Regions from separate parts of the Ornithinibacillus sp. 4-3 genome, predicted to be linked through region 2. Evidence: riboswitches for the same ligand, from Rfam matches in the RefSeq annotation. Region 2 holds a riboswitch; each other region holds the start of a gene.
The links. A riboswitch is a leader RNA that binds a small molecule or an ion and turns the genes downstream of it on or off. The one in region 2 is predicted to bind thiamine pyrophosphate.
Positions count from the first base shown of each region.

Region 1: linked by a shared signal. The riboswitch ahead of thiW (energy coupling factor transporter S component ThiW) and the one ahead of thiT (energy-coupled thiamine transporter ThiT) in region 2 are both predicted to bind thiamine pyrophosphate.
Region 3: linked by a shared signal. The riboswitch ahead of AB4Y30_RS16730 (ABC transporter substrate-binding protein) and the one ahead of thiT (energy-coupled thiamine transporter ThiT) in region 2 are both predicted to bind thiamine pyrophosphate.
Region 4: linked by a shared signal. The riboswitch ahead of AB4Y30_RS14790 (ABC transporter substrate-binding protein) and the one ahead of thiT (energy-coupled thiamine transporter ThiT) in region 2 are both predicted to bind thiamine pyrophosphate.

Region 1 covers NZ_CP162599.1:2,978,692-2,980,897, forward strand. Annotated here, with positions in the region: gene thiD (bifunctional hydroxymethylpyrimidine kinase/phosphomethylpyrimidine kinase) at 1-632, opposite strand, end outside; gene thiW (energy coupling factor transporter S component ThiW) at 652-1,143, opposite strand; TPP riboswitch at 1,248-1,359, opposite strand; gene argH (argininosuccinate lyase) at 1,415-2,206, opposite strand, start outside.
Region 2 covers NZ_CP162599.1:1,283,279-1,285,484, reverse strand. Annotated here, with positions in the region: gene AB4Y30_RS06240 (hypothetical protein) at 1-247, opposite strand, end outside; gene thiT (energy-coupled thiamine transporter ThiT) at 382-960, opposite strand; TPP riboswitch at 1,043-1,150, opposite strand; gene AB4Y30_RS06230 (NAD(P)/FAD-dependent oxidoreductase) at 1,564-2,206, opposite strand, start outside.
Region 3 covers NZ_CP162599.1:3,486,949-3,489,154, forward strand. Annotated here, with positions in the region: gene AB4Y30_RS16725 (glycosyltransferase family 4 protein) at 1-616, opposite strand, end outside; TPP riboswitch at 961-1,069, shown strand; gene AB4Y30_RS16730 (ABC transporter substrate-binding protein) at 1,192-2,205, shown strand.
Region 4 covers NZ_CP162599.1:3,035,261-3,037,466, reverse strand. Annotated here, with positions in the region: gene AB4Y30_RS14790 (ABC transporter substrate-binding protein) at 1-874, opposite strand, end outside; TPP riboswitch at 959-1,066, opposite strand; FMN riboswitch at 1,623-1,771, shown strand.

The DNA of each region.
Region 1 (2,206 bases), 1.7 Mb from region 2:
CCTGTTCCATGTGTATTTACTGTATCAATCCGTTTTTCGGTAAAGGTATGCATTTCTTTTCCATCATAGAGAAAGTCAACTGCGTCTCCCGAAAGATGTCCACCTTTCACAAGTGCTGCTCCTGCTCCATATTCATAAACAATTTTCATTGCTGCTGTTTGCATTTCTTCAATATTTTCGATCTTTTCCCCAGTTAAAAATTCTGCTTCTGGAATATTTGGCGTAATGATTGTACAAAGTGGCACAAGCTTATCCCGTAAATAAATTCGCGCATCTTCATTGATTAGCGTATCTCCACTTGTAGCAACCATCACAGGATCAATCACGAAGGGAAGATTCCTATCCTTAATTTTCGTATAAATAATATCCATCATATCGATATTGGCAATCATTCCTGTTTTAAACGCATTTACTGGCATATCAGAAAAAACAGAGTCTAACTGATCAGCAATCATCTCAAGTGGAAGATGATGAATGTTTTGAACACCTGTTGTATTCTGCGCAACAACAGATGTAATAATAGACATCCCATAGCTTTGTAATTCTTGAAATGTTTTTAAATCTGCTTGAATTCCTGCTCCACCTGAAGGATCTGTACCTGCAATCGTTAAAGAACAAGCTACTTTTTTCATTCTAAGCAACCCCTTTTTACTAATTTTTTATTTGGATAAACTTCTCATGTTTAATACGAACAACGATAAATAAGGCAATCCCTGCTCCGGCAATGCTACTTACAAGGAAAGGTGGGATAAAGAATAGTGCACCAAATGAAGTGCCCATCACAATTTTTGCAAAAGGTACAGAGAATAGCGCACCAATAACCCCGCTTCCAATCACTTCTCCGATAGCAGCAAAATATTTCTTACCTAGCTTTTGATATAAGTAGCCTGCTAAAAATGCGCCAATCATTCCTCCTGGAAATGCGAGTAATGAGCCTAGTCCTAGCATGTTTCTTAATAAACCAATAATAAATGCAATCACAACAGCTGGACCAGGGCCAAGTACTACAGCAGCAATAACATTTACTGCATGCTGAACTGGATAAGCTTTAGCGATACCTGCAGGAAACCAAATAAGGTGTGATCCTAACACACCAATAGCGATTAGCAATGCCATTGTCGTAAGTAATCTTGTTCGATTCATTATTACTTCCTCCTTTAAATATCTTGGAAGAAAGTCGTCTTATAAATATTAAAAACCAGGTTCAGAGCATAGCTGAACCTGGCCGTCGTAGTTAAATGGACAATTAAATTATTCGACTACTTCCCTCCGCTAGTATGAACTAGATCAGGTTCACAAGAGTTAGAAATGTTTACATTTCCTCTCAGCTCAATAAATAGAGCACCCCTAGTAGTGTGACTATTAAATTCTTCATTCAGTATATCAGAAAATTTAAATTTTGTCTTGATTCTGATTATTGTAATTCTACTTTCGTTCCTTTATTTAAAATACTTTCATGATCAATGTATTCATAAATATCATCTTTAATTAAATCAGTAAATTCTTGTAATTCCTCTAAAGTTAATTCTTCTATCCCTTTATCCTGGTCCTCACAATAAATAACAATCCGACCAACTACCCCATGAGCATCTCTAAATGGCATACCTGCTTTCACTAAGTAATCTGCAAGCTCTGTTGCATTTAAAAATCCTTTTTTCACTGCTTGACGCATATTTTCCTTATTTACCTTTAATGTACGAATCATTTCTGACATAATCGTTAAGGACGCAATCGTTGTATCTACCGCATAGAAGAAGGACTCTTTCTCTTCCTGCATGTCTTTATTGTAAGTAAGTGGAATTCCCTTATAAACAGAGAAGATAGAGAATAAAGCACCATATACTTTCCCTGTTTTCCCACGAATTAGTTCTGCAGCATCTGCATTTTTCTTCTGTGGCATAATACTACTTCCAGTTGCATAAGCATCATCAATTTCCACAAATTTAAACTCTTGGCTACACCAAATAATTAATTCTTCACTTAATCGGCTTAGATGCATCATAATAATGGAAAATGCTGAGGTTAATTCTAAAATATAATCACGCTCAGCAACGCCATCCATGAAATTATCTACAGGTTTATCAAAACCAAGTTCCTTTGTCGTAATCGTACGATCAATTAGATGAGTCGTTCCAGCTAAAGCACCTGATCCTAATGGATTTTCATTTAATAATTCCAATGCATTTTGCACACGCTTTTGATCGCG
Region 2 (2,206 bases):
CTCGTAAGGAATGAAGTAATGCCATCATAAATGTAATGATTAAGAAAATATTAAATAATTCAGTTGCAGCAACTAAATTAGCCTGAAATATAGAAGTAAATCCATCTACAATATTTCCTTTATAAACCCATCCAACCAAAAATGTCCCTATTAATGTTGGTAAAACTACACCTTTCCTAAAAATCATTGTAATAATTATTATTAGCGTAAATGCAGCATATAACCAATGTGAAAACAACAAATCCATAGGTTTCTTCCTTTCTACATAGAATGCTATAATCTATGCGAATGTCAGTGGTTAGGTGACCATTTTTCAAATGTTGTTAGGACTTGTTTTCAATACAAAAAACTCACTTCATGGAAGAAGTGAGTATACAAATATTAAGATGCTGTATTTAATAAAGTACGTGGTTGTTTATAAAACAAGAAAAAGACAGCGACGCTACAAATAATAAAGCAAGGGAATAAATAAGAGAAATTATATACAAAGGAATAGAACCAGATATTTGTAAAATTCTCTGGCATAAACCTTTCAAAAAATACAACTCCTGCTATAAAATGCCCAATAAATCGTAAGGTAGTTCCTAATAATACGCCTAGCAAAATATACGTGAAATATTTTCCGGCTCTTCCATCCTTCACAGCTTGTTGAATTTGTTTTGCAAATACTCCTGCGAAGCCTATGACGGTAAAAGCTAATCCATATTCAATAAAACCTTGCAACGGTGTTAGAATCCAAGCGCCAAAAGGGATTTGGAGTATCCCAAATAAAAATCCAGATAATAATCCCCCTTTTAATCCCCAGCGGAATGCGATAATAAATACTGGTATCATCGCAAAGGAAATAGATCCACCTTGCCCCCAAATTTTAAAGCTTAGAAACGGAATCAGATCAAGCGCCAATGCAAGTGCTGTAAAAATGGCTACCTCTACTAGAAATAGCACTTTCTTTGAACTCATCAAACATGCCTCCCTTTATTTTTCCACAAAAAAAGCAACGCCAAGGGAAGCTTCTGATGGGTTCTTCCTTACGCTCTTGCTCCATCAAATAAGCTCTCATCCCTACGCTAGTATTAACTAACAGGTTCAAAGGGTCTGAATGATTATTCCCACATTCACTCTCAGCCATATGGCTCCCCCTGAGGCTTTATACACTTTTTTTGCTAATCATTATTATAGCTTAGAAAATAAAATAAAACAAGATTCCCCTTTTTCAGAAAAGTAGAAGCTTGCGTCGAGAGTCCCTTCATAATGGTCGGTTATTATGCAAATAAAAAGACATCAGGAGTAGAATCACCATCTCCCAATGCCTTGATTATTTTTATCTGAAGTCTTTTTGTTCTTCTAAAGTTCTTGTAATAATCGTATACCCTACTAACGCAGCAACACCTAATACTAAACAACTAAAAAATCCGTTTTTCATCTTAGGTTTACCTCCCATTCTTTAGCGTTTTCTTCGTTTACTAATTGAAAATGCTAGCTAATCTATTCAGCCATTTATTGCTTACTTTTTATAGAGGTTGTTCAAAAAGTCCCGTAGAAATGACCTTTTTGAACACGCTCTTATAGCGTATCAAATGGATTTAATTTACCTTTTCGCAGAATTAAACCTACACCACCAAGTAAGAATAAAGAACGGTTATCCACTACTTTTTTCATTACTGCAGCTGGCTTACCGAATAATTTTTTACCATTAAAGACAGAACCCATTCCATCTGTGCTACCTAAAGAAGCAACCGTTCCTTTGTCATGGAATTCAAAGTTATTTAATGGTTGGTTGTACATTAATGCTTTAATATTCTTCGCTGTTGCTACACCTTGTTGAAGTGCAATTTGTGCTGTTGGTGGATATGGACGATCCGCTTCCTTATTCCAAACCCATGCACAATCGCCTAGAACGAAGATATTCTCATCTTCTGGTAAACGTAAATCATCTGTAACAGAAACTTTTCCACGGTTTAATTCAAAGCCTGAAGCACCTAAAACAGAGTTACCAGTTACTCCACCAGTCCAAACAATTGTACCTGCTTTAATTTCTTCTGCTTCTTCACCAACGATAAAGCTATCTTCTGTACATTCTTTAATCATTGCCCCTAAACGAAATTCAACGCCACGAGCTTCTAAAGATTGCTTTGCATATGTAATTAACTCTTCATCAAAGCCAGGCAAAATAGAAGGAGTAGCTTCAACATTGATAATTTTTGCT
Region 3 (2,206 bases), 1.5 Mb from region 2:
CTGGATAAAAATTATGGTATAGAAATCCTAAATTTGAACCAATCAATACAATACAGAAGTAAGCAGCCACTACACGCACATCAATCATCGCCATAATTAACATGCTTGTAAAAGCAATGGTTGTCACTCCTGTGGCTAAACCATCTAAACCGTCAATCAAATTAATTGCATTCGTAATTCCAATAATCCAAATGAAAGTAACAAGAACACTAATAAAACCTAGTTCTACTACTCCAAAAAAAGGTAGTGTGATTTTCTCAATTACTAAACCGGAAGAAATTACCAATGCGGCGGCTGCAATATGTCCTCCTAGTTTGACATATGGCCTTAATTCAAATCGATCATCTAGAGCGCCAATAATAACAATAATTAATGATCCAAAGAAGATTTCCCATAAATGTTCATGCTGTGGCTGCAGATAAAGAATCCCTAAATAAGATCCAATAAAAATAGCCACGCCTCCAAGTCTTGGAGTTGGATTTTCATGTATTTTTCTCCTGTTTGGATGGTCCAACACTTCAAATTTCATAGCGAGGGCTCGTACAGGTATCGTTAATATAAATGTTGAAACACATGCTATAAGTAGAGCAACAATTAAATCAAATGATTGAATCATCATGTCCTCCTTGTAATGCTATCGTTTAACAGCTCTTTTTCTTTAAGAGGGATTTCAAATTTAAACTAAATTGCTAATTTTTATCACGTACTTTTAGTTTGCTATATTATATCGAATTTATGAGGAATTGAACATGAGAAAATAAAACAAAGAGGAATAATCACTTTTCTTCTGCCTTATATTTGTCAAAATAAGCTACAAAATGATTATTTCATTTTTTATTTTTATTACAGAAAATCAGTTACTCTAGAAAATGGATTTTGATGTCTTTGCAACTTTTAATTTTTTATGGCATACTTATCTCTGTAATGCATTACACATTATTTGAATGATGTACAATTTTATATGTTATGTAGGGGAGCTTTCTTTAAAGCTGAGATTGCATCCATAAGATGCTAACCCTTAGAACCTGATCTGGTTGGTACCAGCGTAGGGAACATAGACGTTAATTCATTGTAATACGATAAATGAATGTTTAATTTCCCATGCGCTAAGAGCTAATCTTAGTGCATTTTTTTATTTCAGGAGGACTAACATATTAAAATGACAACAATGAACTTACGGAGGGGAAAATTTTGAAGAAAGCATTTTATTTATGTGTGTTCGTCGTGTTAGCTATTGTTATCTCTGCTTGTAGTAGTGAGAAAGAAGACAATGACACAAATAAAAAATCTGGAGATGGCAAAAAATTAACACCTGTTACTTTCGTTCTTGATTGGACACCAAATACAAACCATACTGGAATTTATGTTGCTAAAGAAAAAGGATTCTTTGAAGAGGAAGGATTAGATGTAGAAATCATACTGCCTGGAGAGGTTGGCTCTAACCAACTTGTCGCTTCTGGGACAGCAGACTTTGGAGTAAGCTACCAAGAGCGTCTTATTATGGCTCGCCCTGAAGGTCTCCCGCTCGTTTCTATTGCTGCAGTGATTCAACATAACACAGCTGGATATGCGTCACCAGTAGATAAAAACATTCAAACACCGAAAGACTTTGAAGGGAAAAAGTTTGGAGGCATTGGAGTTCCGCTACAAGAGGCTATGATGCGTTTCATCATGGAAGAAAATGGTGCAGATGTAGAAAAGGTTGATTTTATCAATATTGGACAATCTGATTGGTTTACAGCTATTGAAAGAGATGTGGACTTCTCTACAGTATTCTACGGCTGGACAGGCATAGAAGCAGGGTTACGTGGGCTGGACATCAATATGATGTATTATATCGACGTTGCAGATGGGCTTGATTTCTATACACCTGTTTTAGTAACCAGCGAAGATATGATCGAATCAGATCCTGATACTGTGAGAGCATTTATCCATGGAGCTACAAAGGGATATGAATTCGCAATAGATAATCCAGAAGCAGCAGCAAATATTTTAATAGAAGCTGAACCCGATTTAGATCCTGAGCTAGTTAAACATAGTCAAGAATGGTTAGCAGATCGCTACCAAGATGATGCCGAACAATGGGGAATTCAAGAGCTAGAAAGATGGGAGAAGCCTGCTAAATTCCTGCATGAAAATGGTATTGTTGATGAACTAATTGATTTTGAAAAAGCATTCACAAATGATTTCTTACCTGAAAAGTAAT
Region 4 (2,206 bases), 1.8 Mb from region 2:
ATTTTTTAGGATCTATTATTTTGTTGATTTTTCCAGATTTTTTTAGCCAAATTTGTAAATCATCGTAATATTCGTATGCCATTGAAAAGTCATATGTGAAGCAAGGTAGTGTGGCGTCTGTAATTTTATTGGAAAGCGGGTCAGCTTTATCCATATTGGTGAACGCATTATAAATATCTTTTGCTTCTGCAGGCTTTTCATAAATAAAGTCAATGGCCTGGCGAATAACTTTTAAAAATCGCGCAATAGCCGACTTGCGGTTGCGAAGTATTTTTGGGGAAGTAATAAAAATCAACTGGCAAAAGTCAGGGATACCCCAATCCTTTAGTGCAAAGTACTCAACATCCAGCCCTTTGTGTTTCGCTTCTATGATTTCAAAGTTTTGAAAGGTAAGTGTGGCAGCATCAGCTTTGTCCTCTAGTAAAGCGTCACTATGATAAAAACCATTGTTAACAGGGATAAAATCCTCTAGTTTACATACACCACCATCAGATTCGACCATTGTTTTAACAATTGCAAGACCACCTAATCCTGGAGCACCTGGATATTGAATTCTCTTGCCAATTAAATCTTTGGGACGGGTAATTCCTTTCTCTTTAACATACATTACTCCACCATTTGTATGTAAGAACCGGGAAAATCCAATTACAGATTCATCGTTTGCACGGTCTTCAACAAGATGGAGAGGCTCAGTGATAGCGATATCCATGTTTCCCTTTTTAATCTCATTTATTGCATCAAAATGTTCCTCTGGCTCCACCATATTAATGCTAATATTTTCTTTCTTAAACCACCCCTTTTCCATTCCAATAATTAAAGGAATATGGTCAGGGTTTAAAAACCATTCTAATCCAATTGATATTTTTTCTTCCATTTTGAAGTTCCTCTCTCATATTTTCTTATAATAAAAAAAGCAGAATCACTAAAATAAGTGAATTCTGCTTGTTACCCATAATTAAAAAAGCTTCATTCACTTCCCTACGTTGGTACTGGCCAAATCAGGTTCAAAGGGTTAAAGAATAAACTTTCTTCTCTCAGCTTCTATGAAGCACCCCTAGTGGTGATATTTAATTTGTATTTACATTATACTGAGAAAATTATCATAGTTCAAGAAAATAGAGAATAGTTATTATTAGGTAAACTTTAATTATAGAATAATATAGATAGGGGAAATTTGAATTTTTTGATTAATAAATCTACACAACTAGTAAAATTAATGTAAACTAGTCTTATGAAATAGTAGTATTTGAGAATTAAAGAAGGTAAATAAAATGAAGATAGAACAATAAAATATTTCGTAAATTAAAAAGGGAAATTTGGTATGTTGAATATTGGGAATACAAATAAGTTAATATGTTGTAATAATTAAAAAAGGAGTATATCAATGAATACCTTAACTTTTAATGAACTCCAATCCGAGAAGGAAATCCTTGAAGCATTTCCGATTGGCTGGGCGAAGGTTGATATACCATCGTCTATTTGGGGGTCACTTCACTATGCTAGGGGGTCATTCCTTTAGATGAGCAAGAAGCTCTCTGTTTCTAAAACTCATTTTAATTTTCAATAAAGTGTAATTCTTGTATAAGCGATTTAGTTGTGTTACAATTTTTTCAATTCAATAGGATTTCCTTCGGGGTCAGGTGTAATTCCTAACCGGCGGTGATGAGGCATGCCTCTTAGTCCGTGACCCGGATTCATAGATAATATGAAAACGGTGGATTTGGTGAAATTCCAAAACCGACAGTAAAAGTCTGGATGGGAGAAGGAAAAACAAATTCTTCAAACTAATGCTGTTTTTGATGTTTATTTGTTATGCTCTTTTTTCTCCCTTGCCGAAATAGGTAAGGGAGATTTGTTTGTATGGAGAGGATTATTAGGAAAGGTTTTTTGAAATGAATGAACATGAATATATGAATCTGCTTTCACTAGCGCGTTTTACTTTAAGCCAATTCCTAACCCGAGTTTAGGTACTGGATTAATCGAGAACGGTCAGTTCGTGGGGATTGGTGAAATTGACATTCCCCCATAGAAGTTCGCGCTATCGATGAAGCTGATAACTCTTTAGTAGAAGTTGTATTACACTTAATCTGTGTAGCCATGAAGGGAAATACCTCTATGTGCTGACTAAATTGGTATTCAAAAGGTCATTGTAGCAATTCTAAATCCACTAGCTTCAGAAGGGAGTGTTGAAAAGCTTACAAGCCAG